2 regions of the Orenia sp. genome follow, and region 2 is predicted to be linked to the other one. Evidence: a T-box and tRNA genes for the amino acid it is inferred to sense, from the RefSeq annotation. Region 2 holds a T-box; the other holds one or more tRNA genes.
What was found. A T-box is a leader RNA that pairs with one kind of tRNA and senses whether it is charged. The one in region 2 lies ahead of ileS (isoleucine--tRNA ligase), so its partner is inferred to be a tRNA-Ile.
Positions count from the first base shown of each region.

Region 1 (6,930 bases), on a different contig from region 2:
GGTATGTGAATTCAAAATGAAACTTAATGGATATAATTGGGGCTGTTTTAGGAATCAGGAGTCAGGGACCAGTTATCAGTAAAACAGACTGATTCCAGATTCCCGATTCCTGACACGAAAGTGTACCATTATCTCTATATAGTATTATGGCTAAATTTTATTCTAGATTCACGAACCTATAGTATATAGGATTTTTAATTGATATTTTGATTTTTAGCTAAGATGATTTAATGTAAAATGATAATAGCATTGTATCTTTAATCTCAAGATGCTATACTGTAACAGAGTAATGAAAAAAGAAGTTTATCTGGAGTTGAAATAATATGAATATCTCTTTATATGAATTGTTGTTTAGTATCTCTCATATTACAGATATGATTGATAGCAATTTAAATAGTCATCATGAACAGGTTGCTTACATAAGTTTTAGACTAGCTGAAGAACTGGGCTTGCCAGAGGATCAAAAGAAGAATTTAATCTTATCAGCAGCTATTCATGATATTGGAGCTTTTTCGATTAAGCGTCGACTGGAAACCTTGACCTTTGAAGCCAATAATGGCTTTGAACATGCTGAAGCAGGAGCTTATTTGGTAAGCTCCTTTAATGCTTTTGCTGATTTGGTACCTATAATTAGGTATCATCATTTGGAATGGAATTATGGTAAGGGAAGGGAGTTTAAAGGTAGAGATGTTCCTCTATCTAGCCATCTACTCCATTTAGCAGATAGAATAGCAATTCTAATTAATAAGAATGGGAACATATTGAATCAAAGAAATAGTATAGTGAAGATTATTAAAGACTATTCTGGTAATATGCTCCATCCTAAACTGGTTAAAGTTTTTCAAAAGTTATCTTATAAAGAGGATTTTTGGTTTGCAGTTATAAATACTGATATAATCAGAAAAGATTTAAAGAAAGCGTTCAATGATTGGGAATTGGAGCTAAATCTTAATGGTTTATTAGATTTGAGTAAGTTTTATAGTAAAATTATAGATTTTAGAAGTAACTTTACAGCAACACACTCTAAAGGTGTAGCTATAATAGCCAGAGAGATAGCTAATCTATTAAAATGGTCTCAAAATAAGGCTAGTAAGATAGAGATATCTGGTTATCTACATGATCTAGGGAAGTTAGCAGTACCTACGGAAATATTAGAGAAACCAGGAAAATTAACTAATAATGAGATGAATATTATTAAGAGCCATACCTTTTATACTTATCATGCTTTGGATTCAATAGAAGGCTTTGGAGAGATTAAAGAATGGGCAGCTTTTCATCATGAGCGCTTAGATGGTACAGGCTATCCTTTTAAGCATAATGGGAAGAGGCTATCTGTTGGTAGCAGGATTTTGGCAGTTGCTGATATCTTTACAGCCCTTACCGAAGATCGACCTTATCGAGCAGGTATGGGTAAGGATAAGACTTTGATGATATTAGACTCTATGGCTAGAGAGAAGGCTATAGATGGAGATATAGTGGCAAAGATAGAGGAGAACTATGATTTAGTAAATAGTATTCGCCAATCTGCACAGAACAATATAAAAAAGGATTATAGTTTATTATTTTAACAGTCAAAGGGTGACTGATTTTTTAAGCTGGGGAATTAATTCCTCGGTTTTTTAATTTTTACAGTTATAATTGAGTAGCAATATCTAATATGTATTTTTAGAAATCAGTTGTCAGTAGTCTAGAAATTATAAATTTTATTACAAAAAATAAAAAATCTGCCTTACAGGCAGTTCTTTTAATAGTTATTAAATTAAATGGTGGACCTGGGAGGATTTGAACCTCCGACCTATCGGTTATGAGCCGAGTGCTCTGACCAACTGAGCTACAGGTCCATAGTGTTTATTTTTTGTAACAACAATTAACATTATAACTAAAATAACCTTGACTGTCAAGAATAAATTTAATATCAATATTAAGAACATTATTAATCTAAATGAATAGTATAGTTATGAGTGTGTTAAATAGTATAGATTAGCTGTAGCTATTTAAGTGTAAAGTGGAAGTGAATGGGGATAGTGCGACACTTTTAGGAATCAGGAGTCAGGAACCAGTTATCAGTAAAACAGACTGATTCCAGATTCCCGATTCCTGACACGAAAGTGTCGCACTACCTCTCTATTATTTCGTTCTAAAAGTTGTTTATCTACATTGTATAGGAATTAGGAGGAGATATCTATGGTAAATTTATTCAGCAGAAGAATAGCCTGTGCTAAGATTAAAGGTGGTCCTTTAGCTCCAGCCATAAGAGGTATAGTCTACTTTATACCAGTTAATGGTGGAACTAAGGTCTCTGTAGAGGTTAGTGGTTTACCTCCTTATCAATCAGCTAGAGATGGAGAAGACCCAATTGGGCCCCATGCTTTTCATATTCATGAATTTGGCAATTGTAAGATAGGAGATCCTAATAACCCTTTTCAGGCAGCAGGAGGTCATTATGATCCAGATAAACAGCCCCATGGTAACCATGCAGGAGACCTTCCTGTATTATTTTCTAATAATGGCTATGCCAGAATGAGTTTCTTTACTAATAAATTTGAGGTAGAAGATATTGTGGGACGTTCCGTTATTATACATCAGAATCCTGATGATTATCGGAGCCAACCAGCTGGAGATGCTGGTAAGAGGTTGGCTTGTGGAATAATTGAATGGAGTTAGATTTTATAATTCAAGAGCAAGGTACTTGCTTTGTTCTTGAATTTATTTTTTAAAGTTGGACAAACTATGGCGAAAATGGTTAGAGAAGATGGAGGGATTAGATGTTAAGAGAGCGAAAGGTTAAAGAGCCATGTGTAGCTATTGGAGAAGGGATTGAAGGTGATGTGATTCAAGGCCTTTTGAACATACTACCTACAGATAAGGTGATTAGTGCCAGGGATAGAGTAACTATTACTCCAAATTGGGTAAATGATAATACAACCCAGACTGGAACAGTGGTGGGACCTGAATCTTTAAGAAAGTTGATTCAATATATTAAAGGAAAATCTCCTGCTAGAATAGTTATAGCTACTGGCTCTGGTGGAGCAGATACCAAAGAGGTAATGAAGAAGACAGGATATCAACAGATTATTGAAGATGAAGGGATAGAGTTTGTTGATTTAAATTATGGTCCTTATGAGGAGTTTGAACTTGATCATCCAATCATTAAGAAGATTAAATTGAATAAAATATTGACTGAAACAGATTTTTTAATCTCTTATACTCAGATTAAGCACCATGAGGAGGCAACGGTATCTTTAGGAATTAAAAATATTGCTCTGGCATGGCCTCCAGCTGAGATCCATGGATTTCCTAAAGCAGATAGAGGAATCCATGAATACTTACATGAATTTATAGTGGCTATGGCAAAGTTGATTCCTATAGATTTGACGATTTTAAGTGGTGATAATGGAATGGTAGGTACAGGACCTTCTCATGGCAAGCCTGTAAATGCTGATTTAGTAGTGGCAGGTACAGATCCTATTGCTACAGATGTGGTAGGAGCAAGGTTATTAGGTTTTCGTCAACAAGCTATCTCCTATCTCCATCAATTGATTAAGTCAAAAGTAGGAGAAGGGGATTTAAGAAATATTAATCTAATGGGAATGCCCCTAAATCAAGCAGAAGAGAAGTTCAGTCAAGCTGCTTATGGATACAAGATAGTATTAGATAAGACTGAAATTTTGCCACTTCATTTAAGATCTAAGACTCATTGATTAATCTCCTGTTTTTTAATGTTGATAAGAATTGATATAATATAATAGATAAAGGGACACTTTGGTTGTTAGGTAGGTAGATGGTTAGGAACTGCCTAACTACCTAACCCTCCAACTCCCAACTACCAAAGTAAAAAGTATCGCAATATCCCCATTAAATATCACTACTTACATTAAAGCTTAACTAGCATAGCAGATGATTATAGCACTTTAATAAACACGAAATTAAGTCTCCCATAATATTATAAAAGAAGAGTATGAAAAGGGGGAGATTTAGTTGTATAAATTAACCAATAAAGAAGAGTTTATAGTTGTGACTGGAAATGATATAATAAATGAGACAGAGTCTAAAGCGATTTGTAGAAAAATAAAGGAATTATTGGAATTTAAGACAGGTGCTAATAAATTATTATTAGATGTAAGAGGGGTTAATCTAGATGCTAGTCAATTTGATATCTTTATTCAGTACCTGTCGAAGGTGAAGGTAACTAGAATTTCAATTGTTCTGCCAGAGTTAATTAATAAGTTCAAATTCAAATTATGGAGAAGAAAGTATAAAAACTATGCTGAAATAGAGCAGTTTATGACATTAGAAGAGGCACAAAATTGGTTAAAGAAGGGATAATTGTTGATGATAGCAATAAGTTCTTGTTTATTAGGTGAAGACTGTAAATATAATGGTAATAATAATTACAATATTAGGCTAGCAGAGTTAATAGAAGATAAAGAGATTATCAGTATCTGTCCTGAACTTCTTGGGGGATTAAGTATTCCTCGACCACCTGCTGAGATTCAAGGTGGTGAGGGGAAAGATGTGTTAGAAGGTACTGCAAGGGTTGTAGATAAAGAAGGGAATGATATTACTGATAACTTTATTGAGGGTGCTAAGAGATCATTAGCTTTAATCAAAAAGAGAGGGTGTACTCTAGCGATATTAAAGGCTAGAAGCCCTTCCTGTGGTAGTAGATTGATATATGATGGGGATTTTATTGGAGCTAAAAGAGTTGGAGCAGGAGTTACCACAGCCTTATTACAAAAAGAAGGAATTGAAGTATTTAATGAAGAAGAGATAGATAGGATAATTACTAAATTATAATTTTTTAATAAAAAGTAATAGGATAAAAATAAGTATATTTAATGATATTTATTCTATTTTATGAAATCGATTGAAATAATCTTAACTTAAGGAGGATAACTGTGAATATAGTTTTATATCAACCACAAATACCACCTAATACTGGAAATATTGCTCGGACTTGTGCCTGCACTGGGTCAAGCTTACATCTAATTAGACCTTTAGGCTTTTCAACTGATGAAAAGACTGTTAAACGAGCAGGATTGGATTATTGGGACAAATTAGATATTCATTATTATGATAGTTTAGAAGAGTTATTTGAGAGGTATAGTGATAGCAATTTTTATTTTTCTACTAAATATGCTAAGTATCATTATACAGATATAGAATATGGATCTGATGACTTTTTGGTTTTTGGTAGGGAGACTACAGGTTTACCTGATAATATTATCAAGGATTATCCTGATAATTGTATTAGAATTCCAATGAAGGCTGAGACTAGATCACTTAATTTAGCTAATTCAGTATGTATAGTTTTGTATGAAGCATTAAGGCAGACTAGTTTTTCGGAGTTATTATAATAATTATTATCTTTATAGTATTTTTTTATTGAGGAGGGGAACAATGAAAGATATAGCTTACATAAGTGGACAATTTATAGAACAATCTAAAGCAAAGGTTTCTATTGAAGATAGGGGATTTCAGTTTGGTGATGGGATCTATGAAGTTATTAAATTATATGATGGAAAATTATTCAAAGCTGATGAGCATTTAAGAAGATTATTAAATAGTGCAGATTTGATTAGACTTAAGGTCAAGCATACCTTAGAGGAGTTAAAAAAGATTGCCTTAGAGGTTATAGATAAGAATAGAAATAACCAATCTGGAAGTCTCTATATACAGGTAACCCGTGGGGTCTCGCCTAGAAATCATAGTTTTAATCCTGACCTTGACCCTACAATTATTATGTATCTTTTACCACCTCAGCCTTTTCCAGAAGAGTTATGGGAGAATGGTGTTAATGCAGTAACCCTGTTAGATACTAGATGGAGTTATTGTAATATAAAAACTACTAATTTACTTCCTAATATTTTGGCTAATCAGGAGGCTAAAGACCAAGGTGCTTTTGAAGGTTTTTTTGTTTCATCTGATAATATTGTAATTGAAGGGACTAGTAGTAATGTATTTATAGTTAAGGATGATTTAGTTATGACTCATCCAATTACTAATAAATTATTGAGTGGTATTACTAGGGAGATAGTATTGGAACTTGCTGAAGAAGAGTTTGAAGCTAAAGAGATAACCTTTACAGTAGAAGAGCTTTATGAGGCTGATGAAGTCTTTGTTACTAGTACTACTAAGGAAGTTCTTGGTGTTGTAGAGGTTGATGGTAGAAAAATTAATAATGGAAAGATTGGTCCATTGACAAAAAAATTGCATAGTATTTATAGAGATTATAGGGAGAATACTGATAACTTTTAGTTCTTTAAATTAGATTAGTTTTAGTTAAATATTATCGTAAATTAAAATAGTAAGGAGAGATTTGATATGAAAAAAGGACTAGAATTAGAGTTACATGTTTGGCAAGAGGTAATAAGTCTATTGAAGTATGATTATGAGCACAGTGATAATCAGCAAAGTAAAGAAGAGTTGACTGCAAAGATTATAGATGCTAGTGAAAAAATCAAATTATTAAAATCTAAAATAAGAGAAGTCAGAGAAGAGCAATTAGCTAGTTTAGAGAAAGGGAGTTATGAAGAGAAGGTTTCATAATTTCTAATTGATAGCTTATAATCTATCAGTAACTTAATCATAGCTTTCTTCCTATTTATTTAAGAGCTAATCTTAATCAAATCTTCTAAATTCAATAATTGACTAATCTTTAATTAAAGCAGTTTTTCACTTGCTTATTCAAAACAGATAAGGAGTGATAAGTATAATAGGGTATGCTAAAATAAATGATGATAATTTTGATCAAATAATTAGTTCTAATAAGAATTTATTGATACTTTTTACTTCAAAAAACTGTGGTTATTGCCAGATTGCTAAAAAGAACCTAAATCAAGTCATAGATTCATTTCCCGAAATTTTAGTTTATGAATGTTCTATTTTAAATTCTCAAAAGATTGTAGAGCGATATCAGGTATCTAGTGT
Region 1 covers NZ_JBSQYM010000144.1:676-7,605, reverse strand. The annotation lists gene ACTCDL_RS12645 (HD-GYP domain-containing protein) at 324-1,568, shown strand; tRNA gene ACTCDL_RS12640 (tRNA-Ile) at 1,765-1,841, opposite strand; gene ACTCDL_RS12635 (superoxide dismutase family protein) at 2,185-2,664, shown strand; gene ACTCDL_RS12630 (DUF362 domain-containing protein) at 2,766-3,701, shown strand; gene ACTCDL_RS12625 (hypothetical protein) at 3,979-4,326, shown strand; gene ACTCDL_RS12620 (2-thiouracil desulfurase family protein) at 4,333-4,797, shown strand; gene trmL (tRNA (uridine(34)/cytosine(34)/5-carboxymethylaminomethyluridine(34)-2'-O)-methyltransferase TrmL) at 4,893-5,357, shown strand; gene dat (D-amino-acid transaminase) at 5,401-6,258, shown strand; gene ACTCDL_RS12605 (hypothetical protein) at 6,325-6,549, shown strand; gene ACTCDL_RS12600 (thioredoxin family protein) at 6,704-6,930, shown strand, end outside.
Region 1: it has a tRNA-Ile gene. The T-box ahead of ileS (isoleucine--tRNA ligase) is inferred to sense a tRNA for this amino acid. The anticodon was not compared.

Region 2 (9,153 bases):
ATGATACATAATTTCTATAGTACTAAACTCTGCCCAGATCAGAGCAGGTAAGACCACTATAGATGTAATCACCCCTCCAATTGTCCCTGTTAAGATTGTGCTTGCTCCAACAAATAAATATAAAGAAGTAACTCCAATAATACTATTAACAGGATTTCCAAATAATGAATAATTTATAATAAAAAGTATTACAAGTCCAGATAATAAAAGATAAGAATTAGCCATCAATTTCCTATTAAAGGAGGATACCATAATTAAAGTTATAGGTAATATTATTGATATAAGTAAGAATACTATTATTTCTAACATACAATCCCTCCTCTTTTTAATTAATATTCTATACCTTATACCTTTCTCCTGCAAAACAATTATAAAATGTTAATAAATATTAACATTTTAAGCAATAAAATTTAACCTTTTCTCATAAATTAAAGTCTGTAAACAACCTTATTTAATAATTGGATATAGATATCCAAGTCTAAAGTGTAATTTAATGGATATATTACGACACTTTTAAAATTAGCGTGAGTGGGTGTGTGAGTGTGAGTAAACCCTAATAAAAAGAAGTTTTACACACACTCACAGTCATAGCTCACACTCGACACAAAGTGTCGTAATATCATTATATTGTTTCATTCTAAAGTTGTTTATCTATAATCAAGCACCAACTAATTTATTCCATTTTAGTTTAAATTTTATTGATAAAGTTGAATCTTTTATAGCTTAAAGATATAAGTCAGCAAAAGCTATCATATGCATAGATCAATAGAACAAAGAAAGCCTAATATTAAAAAGCTTGTAACTGAAAAATCAGTTACAAGCTTTTTAATCAAAGATTATAAACTATTTACTACTTCTAAACATCTAGCACATACTGTTGCATGTTCATCGTCTTCTCCAACAGTTTCACTGTAATTCCAGCAACGGTCACACTTTTCACCAGCTGCTTGAACTACAGCTACTTTAATATCAGACTCTTTTCCTTCATAGACATCCCCAGTTACTTGCTCATCAGCTGCTGCCAATTGAGCAACAGAGACGATAAATAACTCTGCTAAATTATCAAATTGAGTTAAGAAGTCATAAGTCTTTTCACTTGGATAAATCTTAATAGCTGCATCTAAAGGATGTCCTATTATCTTCTCCTTACGAGCAAGCTCTAATGCCTTAGAGACATCTTTTCTAATAGCTATCAGTCTATCCCATTTAGCTGCTAGCTCTTCATCAATATACTCCTCTTTAAGCTCTGGCCAGTCCTCTAAGAAGACACTCTCTGCATGGTCTCCAGGTAGATACTTCCAAATTTCTTCTGCTGTATGAACAATTACTGGAGCAATAATCTTAATCATTGTAGTTAAGATTTCATACATAGCAGTCTGACCTGAACGTCTAACTGGATCATTTGGTTCTAAAATATACATTCTATCTTTAAGAATATCCATATAGAAGGAGCTTAACTCTACTAAGCAGAAGTTATGAACAGCATGATAAATCTTATGATATTCATAATTTTCATAAGCATCTTCTACAGTTTTAACTAGCTTCTGTAACTGCATTAATACCCAACGATCAATTTCAGTTAATTCACTGTATGGTACTGTATTCTCTGCTGGATCAAAGTCAGCTAAGTTCCCTAAAATATAGCGAGAAGTATTTCTGATTCTACGATAAACCTCTGCATTCTCTTTAAAGATTTTATCAGAAACTCTCACATCCTCTTTAAAGTTAGAAGAAGCAACCCATAATCTCAAAATATCAGCACCATACTGCTTAATAATATCATGAGGTGACACGACATTACCAATAGATTTAGACATCTTCTTACCCTTCTCATCAACAGTAAATCCATTAGTTACAACAGTCTTATAAGGAGCTTCCCCTCTAGCAGCAATTGACGTTAATAAAGAAGAGTTGAACCAACCACGATATTGGTCTGTACCTTCAAGATAAAGATCAGCTGGTCTATCTAAGATATCATAATTCTCCAATACTGCTGCATGACTAACACCCGAATCAAACCAAACATCCATGATATCCGTCTCTTTTTCAAACTCACTACCTTCACAATCAGGACATTTGAACCCTGCTGGTAAGATTTCATTGGCATCTAACTCATACCAGATACCAGAACCCTTCTCTCCAAATAACTCTTTTACTGCTTCAATAGTCTCTTCAGTTACTACTGCCTCTCCACAATCTTTACAATAGAAGATTGGAATCGGTACTCCCCAGACTCTCTGACGAGAGATACACCAGTCTGTTCTATTCTCGATCATATTAGAGATTCTCTTTTCTCCCCATTCAGGATACCAAGTTACATTTCTAACAGCTTCTAAAGCTTCATCTTTGATATCTTCTACACTAGCAAACCATTGCTTAGTAGCTCTAAAGATAACTGGATTCTTACATCTCCAGCAATGTGGATAAGAGTGATCAATGAAGTTTAAGCTCATCAATAAATCCTGTTCTTTTAATAAGTTAGTCACTTTAATATTGGCATCATCATAGTACATACCTGCAAACTCTTCTCCAGCTTCCTCAGTAAAAGTTCCTGTATTGTCCATTGGAGCAAATACTGGAATATCGTAGTCTTGACAAACAACATAGTCATCATGACCATGACCTGGTGCTGTGTGGACACAACCAGAACCTTGCTCTAAGGTAACATGATCTCCTAAAATCACTTGTGATTCTCTATCATAAAATGGATGCTTACACTTAACACCCTCTAACTCTTGCCCTTTAAACTCTGCTACTATACTATATTCTTCAACCTTGCAAGTCTTCATCATCTGATCTAATAGCTCTTTAGCAGCAACAATTCTACCATTAGGAGTTTGAGAGATTACATAATCAAAGTCAGGATGAACTGAAATCGCCATATTTGATGGGATAGTCCATGGAGTAGTAGTCCAGATAACTACAAAATCATCAGCAGTTAACTCTTCTCCACCTAACACCTTGCCTTCTTTGACTGGAAACTTAACAAAAATTGAAGGTCCTCGACTATCTTGATATTCAATCTCTGCTTCTGCTAAGGCAGTTTCACAACTAGTACACCAATGTACTGGCTTCAACCCCTGGTATAATAGTCCTTTTAATGCCATCTGTCCAAAAACTTCAATCTGCTTAGCCTCATATTTAGGATCTAAAGTAACATAAGCATTATCCCAATCACCCCAAACGCCCAATCTCTTAAACTGACCTTTCTGTCGCTCTACATATTTTAAAGCATAATCTTTACACATATCTCTTAGCTCTGTAATAGATAGCTCTTTTCTCTTCTCACCTAACTCCTTAGTTACCTTATGCTCAATTGGTAACCCGTGAGTATCCCAACCTGGAACATAAGGTGCCTGAAATCCCTTTAAGTGATTATATCGAGTTACAATATCTTTTAAAGTCTTTTGTAAAGAATGACCAAGATGGATATCCCCATTTGCATAAGGAGGTCCATCATGTAAGATAAATTGCTTAGCCCCTTCTCTTTTCTTTAATGCTTTCTCATAGATTTGATTCTCTTCCCAAAACTGTTGGAATTCCGGCTCACGCTTTGCTAAGCTAGCACGCATTGGAAATTCAGTCTTCGGTAGATTTAACGTATCCTTATAATTCATTTTTTACACCCCTCTTTTTATAGTTGACAGTTGACAGTGTACAGTTGACAGTTAAAACCTTTAAATATCTTATATTCTTTACAGGTTAAAGTAGTATCTATACACTGTGAACTATATTATAGGCAAAATAAACATACAACCTTTTTTCAACCACGAATCTCACTAATTTACACGAATTAGTGAAAAATTATATTAATAAATTAATTCTTTAATCATTAATCTTTTTATTCATGTTTCATCTGTGTTAATTCGTAGCTAACAATTCTTTTTTATTAAATAATCATCTAAAGATTTTGAACTTATTCACACTGACTACTGACACTCACACTACAAGGTGAAGTCTTTTTCACCTTGTATGTACAAAAAATAAAAAATCTCCTCCCAACAAGGGACGAGGTTATTATCGCGGTACCACCCTAATTAGTATATAAAGTAGCCAACAAATAGCTACCAAACATACTCACTTAAACAGAATAACGGTCTGCATCCGATCTCTCTTACTGTTAAGTTCAGAGAAATAGCTAAGAGGTGATCTTCAATATAGCTTCTGTTGCCAGGCTTCCACCATTCCCCAGTTCGCTCTAACTTTCACTATACCTACTCTTCTCTATCTTTGCTGTTTTTGAATATAACATTTTGTCTTATATTATAATATAGATTTTAAGCTTAGTCAATGAATAATTAAAATTTGAAGTATTATACAATAGATTAATAGAGATTCGTGAATCTAGAATAGAATTTAACCATAGCGTTATCGAGAGATAGTGCGACACTTTGTGTCGAGTGTGAGCTATGAGTGTGAGTGTGTGTAAAACTTCTTTTTATTGGGTTTACTCACACTCACACACCCACTCACACTTATAAAAAGTGTCCCAATATACCCATTAAGTTTCATTTTCAGTTAACATACCTATATTATATATTCTTATAAATTAAAATAAATAATTGAATAAAATATATTATCTCTCTACAGTTTCAAATAACCAAATCATTGATATAAGCTTAACTTCTTTCTATAATCAAGCCCTTCAAAAAATTTTGCCACGAATCTCCCGAATCCACACGAATAAATATCAAAAGATTATATTTATAAATTAATTCTTTAATCTCTTGATTCGTGTTTCATCTGTGTCAATTCGTGGCTAACTATTTTAATTTATCTTCTTTAAGAGGCTATATAATCTCTGAAAAATCATAGTCTATTTATCTTTTCAATATATATTGATTATCTTCTTACTTACTTAACTTCTTTAACCTTGAATAAACCTCAACCTCATCAGCTGATAATTTATCAGCACTCATAGAATGCTCTAAATAATCCACTGCTTTATTTCCTGAATTATCTTTCAAATTAGCATCTGCCTTATAATTAAGTAACAACTCTGTAATAAAGTTATTCCCTTCATAAGCTGATTCGATTAAAGCAGTCTTTCCTTGCTTATCTTGAATATCAGTATCTGCTTCATTTCTCAATAACTCTCTGACAGCTCCTACATTATTAGCTTTAGATGCCTTCATTAACGGAGTTCTTCCTTGATCATCTTGTTGATTAATATCTATTCCATTTGCAATCACTTCTTTTACTTTTTCAGTCGATGCAGTATCCCAGTTTATAACTTCTGTAGCAGAATTACCAAATGTAGTAACCGCTTCTTCTGCATCTGAAGTCTCTTTTTTGCTGACTTCTTGCTTAGTACTAGAGCTTGAGTCATTGGGAGTATTTACTTGAGACTGTTGAGTATCCTTTCCATTAGAGCAACCCATAATTACCAAAATCAAGATTAAACTTAAACTTAAATAGAATTTTTTTAACTTAATATTAATCATCTCCTTTCATAAAATTTTTCTAAAAAATCAAGTCTAACCTTTACAACAACTAACCGCCACCTCCTTCCTACTTACATGTACTAATACCTAAATTATACCACATCACTTCAATAAACCCCAAACTTAGAATTATATTTTTTGTCACTTATATAGATATATATTTTTTTCCTTATCTCTTCAAATAATTTTTTACTTACTATTTGACTCAGAAGTTACTAAATCTAATTTAGCTAAAGTAACAAACTCAAAACTTCAGGAACAACACCCCAAGCAAAAAGACTACCTAGATAATAATCTAAATAGTCTTTTTAATCTGCACTCATACTCATACTTATATATTTTTTAACATCTCTACAACTATCTGATAAGAATTATCAGCAGCTATCTTCGCAAATTCATCAAAGGATATATTTGCCTCACCATCAGCCTTATCAGACATAGAACGGATAATTACAAAGGGTTTGGCATTTAAAAAGCAGACCTGGCCTACTGCAGCCCCTTCCATCTCAGTACAACACCCAGCAAAAATCTCTTCTAACCAAGCCACCTTCTCTCTATCAGCAATAAACTGATCTCCTGATAAGATACGACCTATCAAGACCTTGATATCCTCATCAGCAGTTACCTTCTCTCCAGCATCTTTAGCTAAATTAACCAACCTCTGCTCTGCTGCAAAAAAGACTCTATCCAACCCAGGAACCTCACCATACTCTCTGCCAAATCCTGTGACATCAATATCATGCTGTGCCACCTCATTAGAGATTACTATATCACCAACATCTAGAGTCGGATCAACAGCACCAGCCACCCCTGTAAAGATAATCTCATCTATATCAAAATCATCAATTAATATCTGAGTACAGACGGCAGCATTTACCTTACCAATTCCACTTCTCACTAATACGACCTCTTTACCAATTAACTCTCCTTCATAAAACTCCATACTCGCTTTATTAAGAGTATTTCTTAACTCTAAATCTTTCTTTAGTAGCTCGATCTCGATATCCATTGCTCCAATAATACCTATTTTCAATCACTTCCACTCCCCACATCTTAATTACTTAATGTTTTTACTCGTCACCCATCACTCATTACTGCCCTTAAGTTGTTACCATCGACTTTACTTTAACACCATGAATATTTCCAACCTTTCCTGCTAGAGCACCTATCTGGTCATTTGTTCCATCTACAATTAAAGAGATAATATTTAATCCTCTATCTTGATATGGTAATCCCATTCTTCCTACAATAATATCCCCATAATCTGCTAAAATATTATTAACCTGTGTTGCAGCTCCTTTACGGTCACTGATTACAATACCAATTACCGCTACCCTTTTTTCCATTCCAGCTCCCCCTTATTCTGCTAACTTCTCTTCAGATTTTAAGGTCTCAACCTCTTCCATTTCTCTTATATCTTCCTCTTCTTCTAACATCTCTAAATGACTCTGTAATAATGTCTTGAATCTAATTTTAAATAACCGTTCATTCTCTAACAACTGTTGATAATCTCTATACTTATCTTCACTCTGTTTTCTAGCATCCATCAGTTGCTTCTTTGCCTCAAATTCAGCCTCATCAAGCAATTTATTGGCTTTAACTTCTGCTCCTTCAATAAGGTTTTTAGCCTTAAGCTCAGCATCTTTAAGCATCTCTTGAGCCTTTCTATTAGCTTCTTCTAAGGTAGATTCTGCTTTATCCTTAGCCTGTTGCTTCTGATCTTCAGCAAATTTATGGGCCTTATTTACAGTCTCATCTAAAGATTGTTGTAGCTCTTCATACTTCTTCAGCTCTGAGCTTAAATCATCAACAAGAGAATTCAATCGGGTCTGTTCTGATATCATCTCTTCATAATATACTGCGACTAACTCTAAAAAATCATCTACTTCTTGTGTATCATATCCTCTTAGGCTCTTTTTAAACTTTCTATTATAGATATCTGCTGGTGTTAAAGACATAAGTATCTCCTCCTAGATATATCGCTTTAATCTTAATTTAATCCTTCCTCGATTGGATTCACCCAATAACTCATCTATCTCTACCCTACCTCTACCTCTAATTGAGATAATATCATCTGCATTTAAAGAATAGGCTGGGTTGTCAATAACTTTCCAATTAACTTTGACCTTCCCTTGTTCTATCTCTTTACTCATCTTACTTCGCGATGTTGAAAAACCAGAACTGGCAACAGAGTCTAGACGCAAAGAAGCTACAGTAGTCTCAATCTCCTTAATCCTCTCTGGTTCTATCTGCAAATTATCAAAATCAATCTCCTCTATCTCTACCCCAATCCTATGTACTTTATCTAAATTTAATTTGATATAATCTTTGATCTCTTCAGCCACTATAGCTTGACAACCATCTTGATATAAAACTAAATCACCAACCATCTCTCGCTTAATCCCTGTTCCTAAGATAGAGCCTAAAAAGTCTCGATGGCTTACCTCTTGAAATTCAAATCTCCCTCTAATATCTAGTAGCACAATTGGACTCTCAACCAATTCCGCTAGATAATAATCAGGGGTCAAAGCTAATCGCTTCCTTTCAGCTTGCTTATAACCACCATACTCCCAAAAGTTCAAGTCTGCTATCTGCTCTAAAATAGGTTTAGCCAAATAAAGATGATGAGGATTTAAGAAGTTAGTAAATGTCGGTTGATGTCTAGTTAAAGCCAACTCTGCTTTATCTAAGATTTGAGCCAACTCAATTCTATCCTCTTCATCATTTATATGAGAGAGTAATCTCTCTTTATCTAACACTGCTATCACTCCTAGTCCATTAATAAGTGTACAATGTACAGTTGACAATTTTCAATTAGAGCTATTAAAATAAACTTTTAATTAATATCCTTTAAATAATTAACTTCTAATTTGTAGATTGTACATTGTCAATTGTAAATTACTTAATATAAACTACTAAAATAAATAATACAATAATTGCATTACTCCATTTCGTACAATCTGTAAAGCTATCATAGCTATAATTGGCGAAAAATCAATCCCACCAAAGCTTGGCATCATCTCTCTAATTGGACCTAAAACAGGCTCTGTAGCTCTATAGATAAAAGCTATAATCTTTCTCATAGTCTGGTGATGAGTCGGTGGTTGCACCCAAGACAACACCACTCTAGCTATAACTAAATAATAATAAAATTGAAATAATCTATCAACTAAATAAATTAAAATCATTTATTTCTCTCCTCTTAGCTCTTTTGATTTTATTGTAGCAGCCTCTACTGCCTGATACAATGCTGAGCGCACTCCTTCTCTTTCTAATACCTTTAATCCCGTTATAGTCGTCCCTCCAGGCGAAGTTACCATATCCTTTAACTCACCAGGATGCTTCCCTAAATCTAAAACCATCTTAGCAGAACCAATAATAGTTTGCAAAGCTAAAGCCAAAGCATCATCTCGAGTTAAACCAACATTAACACCAGCATCTGATAAGGCCTCAATGATCAAATAAATATAAGCAGGACCACTCCCACTAAGACCTGTGACAGCATCCATTAGCTCTTCTTCAACTTTTAATGTCATTCCTACAGTTCCAAAAATTTGCTCAACCAACTTATCATCCCCTTGAGCAAAATTCCCCAAGCAATAAGCTATCGCCCCTTCTCCAATTAAGGCAGGTGTATTAGGCATTAGACGAATAACCGCTACCTCTTCTTCTAAATGCTTCTCTATCATCATTGTATTAACCCCTGCTG
Region 2 covers NZ_JBSQYM010000019.1:15,428-24,580, reverse strand. The annotation lists gene ACTCDL_RS03645 (sensor domain-containing diguanylate cyclase) at 1-309, opposite strand, end outside; gene ileS (isoleucine--tRNA ligase) at 837-3,617, opposite strand; T-box leader at 4,002-4,240, opposite strand; gene ACTCDL_RS03635 (ankyrin repeat domain-containing protein) at 4,851-5,444, opposite strand; gene ACTCDL_RS03630 (5'-methylthioadenosine/adenosylhomocysteine nucleosidase) at 5,776-6,477, opposite strand; gene ACTCDL_RS03625 (TM1266 family iron-only hydrogenase system putative regulator) at 6,545-6,790, opposite strand; gene ACTCDL_RS03620 (DivIVA domain-containing protein) at 6,803-7,402, opposite strand; gene ACTCDL_RS03615 (photosystem II S4 domain protein) at 7,415-8,203, opposite strand; gene ACTCDL_RS03610 (YggT family protein) at 8,360-8,632, opposite strand; gene proC (pyrroline-5-carboxylate reductase) at 8,633-9,153, opposite strand, start outside.